Linked DNA regions of Desulfocurvus vexinensis DSM 17965. The protein of the gene in region 1 interacts with the protein of each later gene in a pairwise test. Links are inferred from orthologs where the notes say so. Each region holds a gene or a part of one and is shown on either strand. Other genes may lie near its edges. The genes, in order: G495_RS0110465 and mrdA.

Region 1 (6,313 bases):
CTCGGGGTTCATCCTGGCCGCCGTGGTGTGGGAGCAGGCCGTGCTGGCCCGGGGCTGGCGGCACTGGAAGGTCTGGGCCTGGCCAGCTGTGGGCGCGGTCATTTTCGCCCTGTGGCTGGTCCACGATCTGGTGCCCATGCCCTACCGCATGGAGCTGACGAACCCCATCACGGGCCGGGTGGCGACCATCGAGAATCCGGCCCTGCACCTCAAGGGCTGGGACGATATGGGTCAGGAGGTGGACCGCCTGCGGCGCACGCGCTTCGCCGACCCCGGGCGGGTCTTCCTGTTCGGCAACCACTACGACGTGACCGCCGAGCTGGCCTGGGTCGTGCCCGGGCACCAGCGCGCCTACTGCGTCAACGTGGGCCGCAGGCTGAACCAGTACGACCTGTGGCCCGGGCCCGAGGGGAAGACCGGCTGGGACGCCATCTACGTGCGCCAGAAGTTCAAGGGCGGCGTGGAGGCGGGGGTCGAGGAACTTTTTGATAAAACGGAGCAGATCCACTATCAGTCGATGCACCGGGACCGCCCGGCGCGCCAGTTCACCATCACCCTGTGCTACGGGTTCAAGGGCCGCTGGCCCCGCCCGGCCTCCTCGGGGTATTGATGTGGCCGATCCGCACGTCTGCCAGCGCTGCGCCCTGCTGGGCCCGACCTGCTGCTGCCTGGAACCCGGCAGCGAGCAGGGCTGTTTTCCGCTCTCGGAAACCGAGCGCGACCGGATTCTCGAGGCCCTGCCCGGCGAGGCCGGGGCCTTCGCCCGCGAGGCCAACGGCCCGGCCTTTGTGGCGAACATGAAGGCCCTGTTCCCCGGCGAGGAAGAGCTGGTGGCCCGGCTGTTCCCCGAGCGCGGCTTCCACATGCGTCTGGCCGTGGACGGGCGCGGGCGCTGCCGCCTGCTGGGACCCCGGGGCTGTGTTTTGCCGCGCGAGGCCAGGCCGCACTATTGCCGCCTGTTCCCGCTGTGGCCGGTGGGCCGCTCCATCCAGGTCTTCGCCGCCGAGCGCTGCCTGGCCTGGCGCGAGGGGCGCGGCATGCGGCGCCTGCTGGTCCTGTTGGACACCACGGAAAAAAGCGTCAGAGAACTCCATGGCCGGTTGCGGCTGGCCTGGGGCCTGCCCCCCGAGCGGGGCCTGCCCGGGGCCCAGCCGCCGACCCAGGCCGGAGAAAAACAATGAAGAAGTTCGCGATCATTCTTGGCATTCTGCTGGGCGGCGCCGTCGTGCTGGCCGCAGCCCTGGCGGGCGGCCTGTACTACTGGGCCTCCCTGGACCTGCCCGACTTCAAGCGCATTACCGACTATAATCCGCCGCTGGTGACCACGGTCCACGCCCGCGACGGGCGCGTGCTGGGCTATTTCTACAAGGAAAAGCGTTTCCTGGTGCCGCTGGCCGAGCTGCCGCCGCACGTCTCGCGCGTGTTCCTGGCCGCCGAGGACAGCGCCTTCTTCGAGCACGAGGGCGTGGATATGACGGCCATCCTGCGCGCCCACATACGCAACCTCCAGGCTGGGCATGTGGTCCAGGGCGGCAGCACCATCACCCAGCAGGTCATCAAGTCCCTGCTGCTGACCCCCGAGCAGAGCTACAAGCGCAAGATCCGCGAGGCAATCCTGGCCTACCGCTTGGAACGCTACCTGACCAAGGACGAGATCCTGACCATCTACCTGAACCACATCTTCTTTGGCGCCCGAGCCTACGGCATCGAGGCCGCAGCCAGGACGTACTTCGGCGTCCACGCCAAGGACCTGACCCTGGCCCAGGCGGCCATGCTGGCGGGCCTGCCCAAGGCGCCCTCGCGGTTCAACCCCTTCCGCAACGACGAGCGCGCCCGCGAGCGCCAGGTCTGGATTCTGGGCCGGATGCGCGAGCTGGGCTGGGCCAGCGCCGAGGAATACGAGGCGGCCATGGCCGAGGAGCTGGTCTTCTCCAGCATGGCGGACCCGTCCTGGACCCTGGGCGCCTATTACCTGGAGGAGGTCCGCCGCAGCCTCATCGAGACCTACGGCGAGGACCAGGTCTACAACTCGGGCATGCACGTCTACACGGCGGTGGACCTGGACCACCAGCGCGCCGCCGAGATCGCCCTGCGCAAGGGCCTGCGCGATTCGGCCAAGCGCCGGGGCTGGACCGGACCCAACCAGAACCTGCCCGAGCGGGAGTGGGAGGAATTCCTGGTCCGCACGGCGCGCGACCCCGGGGCCCTGGCCGCCGGGGACTGGGTCGAGGCCCTGGTGGTGGCCGTCCAGCGCGAGTCGGCCACGGTGCGTTTCGGCGCCCTGCGGGGCAGCATCGGCGTGAAGGACATGGCCTGGGCCCGCACGCCCAACCCGGCCCGCTCCACCGAGGAGGTGCCCCCCGTGGCCGACTGCACCACGGTGCTGCGCCCGGGCGACGTGGTCTGGGCTTCGGTGAAGGCCGTGCCCGCCGCCGGGGAAGGGCAGGAGCAGGACGCCGCCGCGCCCTGGCCCCTGGCCCTGGAGCGCGAGCCCGACGTGCAGGGGGCCCTGGTGTCCCTGGAGCCGGAAAACGGCGAGGTCCGCGCCCTGGTGGGCGGCTATTCCTTCGAGGCCAGCCAGTTCAACCGTGCCACCCAGGCCCGGCGCCAGCCCGGCTCGGCCTTCAAGCCCATCGTCTATTCCGCGGCGCTGGACGGCGGCCTGACCCCGTCCTCGGTGCTGCTCGACGCGCCCATCGTCTACACCGACGCCGCCACCGACCGCGTCTGGAAGCCCGAGAACTTCGAGGGCGTGTTCTACGGGCCGACCCTGCTGCGCACGGCGCTGGTCAAATCGCGCAACCTGGTGACCATCCGCGTGGCCCAGCGCATCGGCATCCGCCGGATCATCGAGCGCGCCAAGGCCCTGGGCCTGGAGGCCGAATTCCCCGAAGACCTGTCGGTCAGCCTGGGCTCGGCCCCGGTGAGCCCGCTGAACCTCGCCCAGGCCTACACGGCGCTTGCGCGCGGCGGGTCGTGGATCGAGCCGCGCTTCATCCTGCGCGTGGAAAGCGCCTGGGGCGAGGAGCTGTTCAAGTCCGAGCCCCGGGTCCACGAGGCCATCTCGCCGCAGACGGCCTACATCATCACCGCGCTGATGAAGGAGGTTGTCAACGACGGCACGGGCTGGCGCGCGCGCCAGCTGGGCCGCCCCGTGGCCGGCAAGACCGGCACCTCCAACGACGAGCAGGACGCCTGGTTCGTGGGCTTCACCCCGGGCCTGCTGTCGGTGGTCTGGGTCGGCTTCGACCAGGTCGCGCCCATGGGCAAGTACGAAACGGGCGCCCGCGCGGCCTCGCCCATCTGGGTGGACTACCGCATGGCCGTGGAGGCGGGCTACCCCGAGCGCGACTTCCCCCTGCCCCAGGGGGTGGTCATGGCGCGCATCGACCCCGCCTCGGGCCTGCTGGCCGCGCCCTATGCCGAGAAGACCTTCTTCCTGCCCTTCAAGGACGGCACCCAGCCCACGGAAACCGCCCAGGGCGACGAGTCCGGCGGGTCCGGCCCGTCGGCCACCACCCGTGGCGAGGACCTGCTCAAGCAGTAGCCGCCGCCCCTTCCGCGCCAGCAAGGCGCCGTGCCCCCTGCGGGCACGGCGCCTTTTTGCATGCCCCGGCCCGGCCCGGGCCCCGCCCTGGCCCACTCCGGCCCGGGGCGCGCGGCCATGGATGCCCGGGCCTGCGGCCCGGCCCGGACGGGTGGGGCAGGGCGCTGCGGGTGCGCGCGGCGCGATGCGTTTCGGCCAGCAAAACCGGGGGGTGCGCGGCGCCTGGGCGGAAAGTTCCGGGCAGAGTGAAAAAAAACCTAAAGTTCCCCCTGGTAAAGGCCGATAAGGCTGGCAAGTGGGTAGGGGCAACAGGCCGCGCGGAGTGGGGACTTTGGCGCCGGCGCCCCTTGGCAAGGAAGCCCTCAACTTTTCAAGGAGGAAAGGTTATGTCACTGGTCATAAACAACAACCTGATGGCGAAGAACGCCGCCCGCAACCTGTCCATCGCCTTTGGCGACCTGGGCGTTTCGACCCGGCGCCTGTCCTCGGGCCTGCGCGTGGACACCGCCGCCGACGACGCCGCCGGGCTGGCCATCCGCGAGCTGATGCGCGCCGACATCGCGTCCCTGAACCAGGGCGTGCGCAACGCCAACGACGCCATCTCGCTGATCCAGACCGCCGACGGCGCCCTGGGCGTCATCGACGAAAAGCTGATCCGCATGAAGGAGCTGGCCGAGCAGGCGGCCACGGGCACCTACAACTCCGACCAGCGCCTGATCATCGAGTCCGAGTATCAGGCCATGGCCTCGGAGATCACCCGAATCGCCAACTCCACGGATTTCAACGGCATCTACCTGCTCAACGGCAACCTCTCCGGCGCCGAGTCAACCCACGACGGGTCCGCCCTGACATCCACCGGCCCGCTGAAGATCCACTTCGGCTCCGGCAACGACAGCGCCGAGGACTACTACTACGTGAGCATCAACAGCTCCACCGCCTCGGCCCTGGGCGTGGGCAACAACTCGGGCGCGGGCGCGGGCTACACCATCTCCACCCAGTCCGCCGCGCAGAACGCCCTGGACGCCCTGAACGACGCCATCATTTCCAAGGACAACATCCGCGCCGCCCTGGGCGCCACCCAGAACCGCCTGCAGAACACCATCTCCAACCTGCAGATCCAGGCCGAGAACCTGCAGGCCTCGGAGTCGCGGATTTCCGACGTGGACGTGGCCCTGGAAATGACCGAGTTCGTGCGCCAGCAGATCAAGTCCCAGGCCGCCGTGGCCATGCTGGCCCAGGCCAACAGCCTGCCGCGCCTGGCCATGTCGCTGCTGGGGGGGTAGCCGAGGCGCCCGGGGCCGGCTAGCGGCCCCGCTCCGGGCGCTGCATCCCGCGCCCGGCGTGTTCGTCCCCACGGCCCGCTCCGGGCCGACTCCGCACAGTGGAAGCGGGGCCTCGCGGCCCCGCTTTTCCTTTGCCCGCCCCGGGCCTTCCCAAGGGGCCGCCTTTGGGGCATGGTCCCGGCATGAAAACCAGCTATGCCCTTGTTCCGCCGTATGTCACCAAGGACGGCTCGGTGATCCGCGAGCTGATGCATCCCGCCGTGCACGGCAACGCCGCCCAGAGCCTGGCCGAGGCCACGGTGGAGCCCGCCAGCGCCACGGCCCTGCACCGCCATCCCGCGACCGAGGAGCTCTACCACGTGCTCGAGGGCACGGGGGCCATGACTCTGGGCGGCGAGACGTTCGCCGTGGGTCCCGGCGACACGGTGTGCATCCCGCCGGGCACGGCCCACCGCATCGCCAACACGGGCCCCGGGCCGCTGCGCGTGCTGTGCTGCTGCGTCCCGGCCTACGCCCACGACGACACCGAGCTGTTGCCGGGCTGAGGCCCGGGTGCCGCGCGGGGCAACGCACACGGCCCCGGCCCCGGAATACCCGGGGCCGGGGCCGCTGTCGTGGTCGCGCCCCGGCCCTGCGGGTGCGGTGCGCGGCTTGCGCTAGAGCAGCTTGAGGTCCCAGTTGAAGGTCGAGGCGCGCGTGGCCTTGGGCACCTCGCGCGGGATGGACTCGAACAGGTGCGCGAACATCACGTAGCCCGCGCTGGCCAGTTCGCCTTCCTTGGCGCGCAGGTCGATGCCCCAGTTGGGGTAGATCCAGTTGTTGGGGCCGTAGCGCCGGGTCCAGCAGATTTCGCCCTTGGGGCTTTTCAGCGGTTTTTCCGGCTTCACGGCGTCCGCCGGGATGCGCGTGATGCCCAGGGGCCACATGCCGTAGGTCACGAAGCCCAGGGGCAGGGGGCTGTGGCGGGGCAGCTCCAGGGCGTCCTCGCGGGCCAGCTCGGGGCTGACGATGGCCCCGGCCAGGCCCATGTCCGCCAGGGCCTGCACGGCCAGGGCGTTGGACACGTTGCAGAACGGCCCGGCCCACAGCTCGGCCTCGCGGCGGTGCGTCGGCTTGGGGCCCTTGGCGCCCCTGCCGCGCAGGGGGCGGCGCAGGTGCGCCCCGGGCGCCGGGCGCCGGGCTTCGTCGGCCTGGGCCGCGCCCTGGGCCTGCCCGCCGGGAAACAGGCAGACCTGCCACGGCGCGCCGAGCACGAAGCGCGTGGCCCCGGCGCGCAGGGCCTGGGCCACGGTGTCGGCCCACATGCGTTCCTCGTCGGGCCAGATCACCGGCGGCAGCCACCACCAGCTGCGCCCGGCCCCGGCCAGCTGCGACTTGGGCGAAAGCCACGCCGCCGGGGACAGGCCCTTGGCCAGGGCCTTGGGCGGGTGGCGGTTGACGTTCTGGATGATGACCGCGCCGCGCCCGCCGCCGCGCGTGAAGG
Region 2 (6,206 bases), on another replicon or contig:
GGAGTCGTTGATGAGCTTGTCGTGGTCCTCGGCGGAGAGCTTGCCGGCGAGGGCCTGCTTCGCGGCCTCGGCCACCATGTCGGCGATCTCGGCGCGCACGGTCTTCATGGCGGCCTTGCGCTCGTTGGCAGCCGTCAGGCGGGCCTGCTCCTTGATGCGCTCGGCGGCCTTGTTGGCGCCTTCGATGATGCTGGCCTTGAGGGCCTCGCCCTGGGCAACGCAGTCGGCGAGGATCTTCTCGCGCTCGGCGTTGATGCCCGCGATGCTGCGCTCGACGTCGGCCAGCTTCTTTTCGGCGTCCTTCTTGCGGGCCTCCAGATCGGAGAGCTGGGTCTCGATCTGCTTGCGCCGGCCGCCGAAAGCCTCGGCAATCTTCTTGCCGGCAAACTTGTAGATGATGCCGACGAAGATGATGAAGTTCACGACGCGCATGATGGTCGTGAAGGCGCTCTCGTGGGCCGCGCCTTCGGCCGCGCAGGCGACCGAAGCCATGGCCAGCACCAGAAGCGCTGCGGGGAAGAGACGTTTCAGGACTGTCAACGCGAAACCCTCCTTATCCAACCAGATGGTGACCAGAAAAAGCGGAGCGGAGCCAGGAAGCCGGCCCCGCCTTGCGACGTTCTACCCGAGTACCTTCGCGATGACCTTGTCCGCGAGGGTGCCGATGCGGCCCGCCAGGCCGGACTTGGCGGCCTGCATCTCGGACGCCACGGCCGCGCGCTCGGCCTTGAGGGTCTCGGCGGCCTCCTGGCCGGCGGCGGACAGGATCTCCTTCTCCTTCTCGGCCCCCTGGGCCTTGAGGGAGGAGCGCTTGTCGGCACCGGCCATGCGGGCCTCGTCCAGGGACTTGCGGTAGTTGGCGAGCTTCGTTTCGGCGTCGGCGACGAACTTCTCGGTGTCGCTGAGCAGACCGCCCATCACGCCCTTGCGCTGCCTGATGATCTCGCGGATGGGGGCGACCAGCAGGTAGTTCAGCACAATGAGCGTGATGATGAAGTTCACGAACTGCACGAAAAAGGTGTAGTCAAGATCAATCATGCTCGCCCTCGCGGAGGTTGTGAATTATTGAGCAAAGTCAAACGGGCTTTAGCTGATTTCCACCCCCCTGTCAAAGTTTTTTTCCCCTGGCGGGGGCGGGTGGAGCGGGCTGCCAACAGCCCGGAAAAGAACGAAAAAACTAGCGGAAAAGGCCGGTTTTCTGCGCCGGAGGCTCGGGCTTGTTACTTGTGGCACTATCTCCCTGGCCCGGCGCCGCGGCGCTGCCCGGCGCGGGGGCGGCGCCCTTCTTGATGCCCTTGCCGCCCATGGTGATCTGGCCCTCCAGCACGGCGCCCTCCTCGATGACCAGCACCGGGGAGCTCAGGCTGCCCACGACGTTGGCGGTCTTGTGCAGGATGATCTTGTCCTTGGCGTTGATCTCGCCCTGGAGCCTGCCGCTGATGATCAGCTGGCCGACGTTGACCGTCCCTTCCACGTTGGCGTCCTTGCCGATGACCAGGGTGCCCTGGGAGGCCACCTCGCCCTTGAAGGTGCCGTCGATGCGCACCGAGCCCTGGAAGTCGAGCCGACCCTGGTAGGTCGTGCCGGTGCCCAGGAAGGCGTTGATCTCGTCGCGTCCCATGAGTTGCTCCTTTCGCGCCGGGGGGCGGGCCCGCCGGACCGGCGCGCTGCTGTCCTGTGGCTGGCCGCGGCGGGCCCCTACGACCGCTTGAACACGAAGCGGCGCATGGACACGTTGATGACCACGCCGATGAGGCACAGGTTCACGACCATAGCGCTGCCGCCGTAGCTGATGAACGGCAGCGGGATGCCGACCACGGGCATCAGCCCGAGGACCATGCCCATGTTGATGAGAATCTGCCAGAAGAAATAAAAAAACACTCCGGCGGCGAGGTAGCTGCCGAAACGGTCCTTGGCCACGCTGGCCGTGACGAAGATTTGATACAGAAACATGCTGAAAAGTGAAAGTAAAATTATGGCGCCGATGAATCCCCACTCCTCGCCGAACACGGCGATGGCGAAGTCGGTGTGCTTCTCGGGCAGAAAGCGCAGCTGGCTCTGGGTGCCCGCCAGGTAGCCCTTGCCCCAGATCTGGCCCGAGCCGATGGCGATCTGCGACTGGTTGATATGGTAGCCCGAGCCCAGGGGGTCGGTGGAGGGGTCCAGGAAGGTCATGATGCGCCGTTTCTGGTAGTCGTGCAGGAAGAACCACGACAGGGGCAGCAGCAGCGGCCCGACCACCAGCAGCACCCGCAGCACGCCCTTGCGCAGCCCGCGGTAGAGGATCATGCCGCCAAGCAGCAGCAGCACCGACAGGCCTGACCCCAGGTCGGGCTGGATGATGATCAGCCCGGCGGGCACAAGGCCCACCAGCAGCACCAGGATCAGCTCGCCCCAGCCCATGGGCCGCGACCCGCGCGCGAGCAGCTTGGCCCCGATGAGCAGGATGCTGATCTTGGCGATCTCGCTGGGCTGGAGGTTGAAGAACCCCAGGTCCAGCCAGCGCTTGGCGCCGTAGATGGTCTTGCCGAACAGCGGCACGCAGAGCAGCAGCAGCACGGCCAGCACGAACAGCGGCCAGGCCAGGGTCTTCAGGTGCCGGTAGTCCAGGAACAGGAAGGCCACCATGCCCACCAGACCCATGGCCCCCCAGATGAGCTGCTTCTGGTAGAAGCTGCTCATGGTCTGCCCGGTTTCGACGCGAAATCCGCTGGCCGAGTAGAGGTTGACCACGCCCACGGCGAACAGCAGCGCCGCCAGCCCCAGAAGCGGCCAGTTGATGTGGTAGAGCATGCGCCGGTCGATGGGGCTCACCGCGTGGCCTCCCCGAAGAGGTAGTCGTACACCGAGGCCAGCATGGGCCCGGCCACGGACCCGCCGTGCCCGCCGTGCTCGACCATGCATACCGCCACATAGCGCTGGCCGTCCTTCTCGCCGAAGGAGGCCAGCCAGGCGTGGTCGCGCTCCTCGTAGGCCATCTCCTCGGTGGTTTCGCGCACATCGCCTTCCTTGAGCTTGAGCTTGACCACCTGGGCCGTGCCGGTCTTGCCGCCCATGACGGCGTCGCGCCGCTGCAGGCGCCGGGCCGTGCCCGATTTCACGGTCTCGACCATGGCGTCCACGATGAGCTTGCGCGTGCCTTCGCTCATGGGCAGGCGGCTCTGGGCCTCGGGGGCCTGGTCGGCCAGCAGCAGGGGCTTGTACAGTGTGCCGCCGTTGACCAGCGCGGACACGAAGCGCGCCACCTGGAGCGGAGTCACCAGGTTGAAGCCCTGGCCGATGGACATGTTGAGGTTGTCGCCGCCCACCCAGGGCTCGCCGAAGCGCCGCCGCTTCCAGTCCGGCGTGGGCACCAGCCCGCCTTTCTCGTGGGGCAGCTCGATGCCCGTGCGCTGGCCGAAGCCGCAGGCCATGGCGAAGGGCGCCATCTTGTCCACCCGCAGGCGCTCGCCCATGCTGTAGAAATACACGTCGCAGGACTGGACCTGGGCCTGCTGGTAGTTCACCGCGCCGTGGCCGTGCTTCTTCCAGCAGCGGAACACGCGCTTGCCCAACTGCACCTGGCCGCTGCAATAGACGGTCTCGCGGGGGTTGATGCCCGCCTCCAGGCCTGCGGCGCCGACCACCAGCTTGAACACCGAACCCGGCGGGAACATGCTCTGGATGACGCGGTTCTGCAGGGGGTGGCGAGGGTGGTCGCGCAGCGCCACCCACTGCTCGGTGGACAGCCCGGCCACGAACAGGTTGGCGTCGAAGGAGGGCATGCTGACGAAGGCCAGGATGCGTCCGGTGTCGGGGTCCATGACCACCACGGCCCCGGAGTGGCCGCCCATCTGCTCGGTGCAGCGGCGCTGCAGGCCCAGGTCGATGGACAAGCTGATGTCCTCGCCCGCGCCGGGTTCGCGCAGGACCATCTGGTTCAGCCTGCGCCCGGTGGCGTCCACCTCGACCTGGGTCAGGCCCTTGGCCCCGCGCAGGCGGCCTTCCAGCACCAGCTCCAGCCCGCCCTTGCCCACGTTGTCGCCCAGGGCCAGCCCGGAGTCCTTTTCCAGCTCCTCCTCGTTGGCTTCGGCCACGTAGCCCAGCACGTGGGAGAGCAGCTCGTCCTGCGGGTAGCGCCGCTTGGGGCGGACCACGATCTCCAGGCCCGGCCAGAACAGGGTGTTGGCCTCGATGTGGGCCAGGAGGTCGAAGGACAGGTCGGGCACCAGGATCAGGTGCTCGAAGGGCTTGACGCGGCGGCGGCCCTTCTCGAAGCGCTCGCGCAGTTCCGCCTGGGGGGTGCCGGTCCACTCGGCGATCTTGGCCAGGGTGGCGTCCAGGTCACGCACGTCCTCGCGCACCAGGCCCAGGGCGTAGGCGGGCTCGTTCACGGCCACCAGCTCGCCGGTTCTGTCGCGTACCAGGCCGCGCGGGGCGAAGCTGGCCTCCTGGCGCAGCTGGTTGTCGCGGGCCTTGGCCGCGAAGTGCTCGCCCTTGTAGACCTGCAGGTACCAAAAGCGCAGGGCGAAGACGCAGAACAGCCCCCAGATGCACACCTGGAGCAGGAGCAGGCCCGTGGCCGGGGGGGCCTGGCCCTCGGGCTCAAACTGCGACGACACTGCGCACCTGCCGCACGTAGAAGGTGTACAGGACGGCCCAGCCCACAGGGAAGGCCACGGCCTGCTGCACGCTGTCCCAGGCCAGGGTCTGCTGGTCCAGGGCCAGGCCCTGGAGCACGCCCATGCCGCTTTGCAGCGCGAAGTGCCAGCCGCCCATGAACACGCCGATGAAGAACACGAAAAGCACGTTGCGCGACTCGAACAGCCAGCGCCCGAGGACGAAGAAGACCACCAGCCCCGCATACCACAGGATCATATTGCCGAAGCTCGCGCTGCCCATGCCCTCCTGGAGCAGGATCCAGCACGGCAGCAGCCAGGTGAGCTGGCGCAGCCTGCGCTCCTGGAGCAGCACCACCACCGCCGGGCCGAAGGCGTCCAGCCCGGGCAGGGCCCGCTGGATCCAGACTGCGGCCACCGTGTAGGCCAGCCACCACAGGAAGACGTGCATGGCCGCCCCCTACTGCGCCCCGGCGGCGGGGGGGGGCGTCGGGGCGGGCAGAGGCGCCGGAGCCGGCTGCTCCGCCGGGGCGGGCTGCGCGCCGGGCTGCTCCGGCTGGGCCTCGGGCAGCAGCAGCAGCACCTCCTCCAGGTCGCGCAGATCCACCAGCGGCTCGGCGAGTACGGTGAGAAAGAGCGAGATGTCCGACCGCTCCACGGCTACCACCCGGGCCGCAGGCAGGCCTTTGGGGTGGATCTGCGCCAGGCCGGAGGTGATGAGGATCTCGCCGACCTCCAGGGTGGCGTTGAGCGGCACGTAGCGGACCTCCAGGGGTCTGCCCGGGCCCTGGCCGGTGAGGATGCCCGCGGTGCGGTTGGTGCGCCCCAGCACGGGCACCTTGCTGTTGTGGTCGGTGATGAGCAGCACCGTGGAGACGCTGAGCCCGGCGCGCAGCACGCGCCCGACTAGCCCGTCGGGCGTGGCCACGGGCGTGTTCACGTCGATGCCGCCCAGGGTGCCCTTGTCGATGATGATGCTTTCGAGCACGGCGTTGGGGCCCATGCGGTGGGCCATGACCCGCGCCCCGATCCCGTCCCATTCCTCGGGGGGCGCGAACGACAAAAGCCGCCGCAGCCTGTGGACTTCGGCGGCCTGCTCGTGGACCTGGGCCAGCTCCAGGGTCATGCTGTCCAGGCGCGTGCGCAGGGCGTCGTTCTCCTGGCGCAGGTCCAGCAGGTAGAGGTAGCGTTTCCACAACGCCTGGGTCTGGTCCGCCACCCACTGGCCCGGCTTGATGACAAGCCCGACGAATTCCAGGCCCGAACGGCTGGCCACGTCGTCCAGAACGCCGGTGCGGGCGTTCCACGCATACAGGCTGAGATAGAGGAACAGCGCGAGGAGGAGGATGGCGACGACGCCCTTCTTGGAGCGCATCCTAGTCTATCGTGACCTCCTTGAGCACATCCAGGTTGTCCAGGGCCTTGCCGGACCCCAGGACCACCGTGGACAGGGGGTCGTCAACGACGGTGATCGGCAGGCCGGTTTCCTCGCGCAGCAGCTGGTCCAGCCCCTTGAGCAGGGCGCCGCCGCCGGTGAGCACGATGCCGCGGTCCACGATGTCGGCGGCCAGCTCGGGCGGGGTCTGCTCCAGGGCGATGCGGCAGGCC

The links.
Region 2: the proteins of G495_RS0110465 (region 1) and mrdA interact in binary tests that used the Escherichia coli proteins (3 or more experiments, as listed by UniProt). The link is inferred for Desulfocurvus vexinensis DSM 17965 from one-to-one orthologs.

What each region holds. Positions count from the first base shown.
Region 1 is NZ_JAEX01000014.1:20,217-26,529, reverse strand. What follows is about bases 778-3,862. They hold G495_RS0110465 (penicillin-binding protein 1A), read left to right. Parts: upstream 778-1,177; coding sequence 1,178-3,547; downstream 3,548-3,862. Other genes in these bases: G495_RS0110470 (YkgJ family cysteine cluster protein), read left to right, coding at 778-1,181. Also shown: G495_RS0110475 (ArnT family glycosyltransferase), read left to right, coding at 1-610; more of G495_RS0110470, read left to right, coding at 612-777; G495_RS0110460 (flagellin N-terminal helical domain-containing protein), read left to right, coding at 3,934-4,830; G495_RS0110455 (cupin domain-containing protein), read left to right, coding at 5,013-5,375; G495_RS0110450 (peptidase U32 family protein), read right to left, coding at 5,487-6,313. UniProt on the Escherichia coli protein: Cell wall formation. Synthesis of cross-linked peptidoglycan from the lipid intermediates.
Region 2 is NZ_JAEX01000012.1:70,477-76,682, forward strand. What follows is about bases 2,207-5,184. They hold mrdA (penicillin-binding protein 2), read right to left. Parts: upstream 4,602-5,184; coding sequence 2,811-4,601; downstream 2,207-2,810. Other genes in these bases: rodA (rod shape-determining protein RodA), read right to left, coding at 2,207-2,814; G495_RS21725 (hypothetical protein), read right to left, coding at 4,585-5,049; mreC (rod shape-determining protein MreC), read right to left, coding at 5,059-5,184. Outside these bases: G495_RS0109805 (F0F1 ATP synthase subunit B), read right to left, coding at 1-492; G495_RS0109810 (F0F1 ATP synthase subunit B), read right to left, coding at 622-1,038; G495_RS18555 (bactofilin family protein), read right to left, coding at 1,178-1,621; more of rodA, read right to left, coding at 1,699-2,206; more of mreC, read right to left, coding at 5,185-5,973; G495_RS0109840 (rod shape-determining protein), read right to left, coding at 5,975-6,206. UniProt on the Escherichia coli protein: Catalyzes cross-linking of the peptidoglycan cell wall. Responsible for the determination of the rod shape of the cell. Is probably required for lateral peptidoglycan synthesis and maintenance of the correct diameter during lateral and centripetal growth.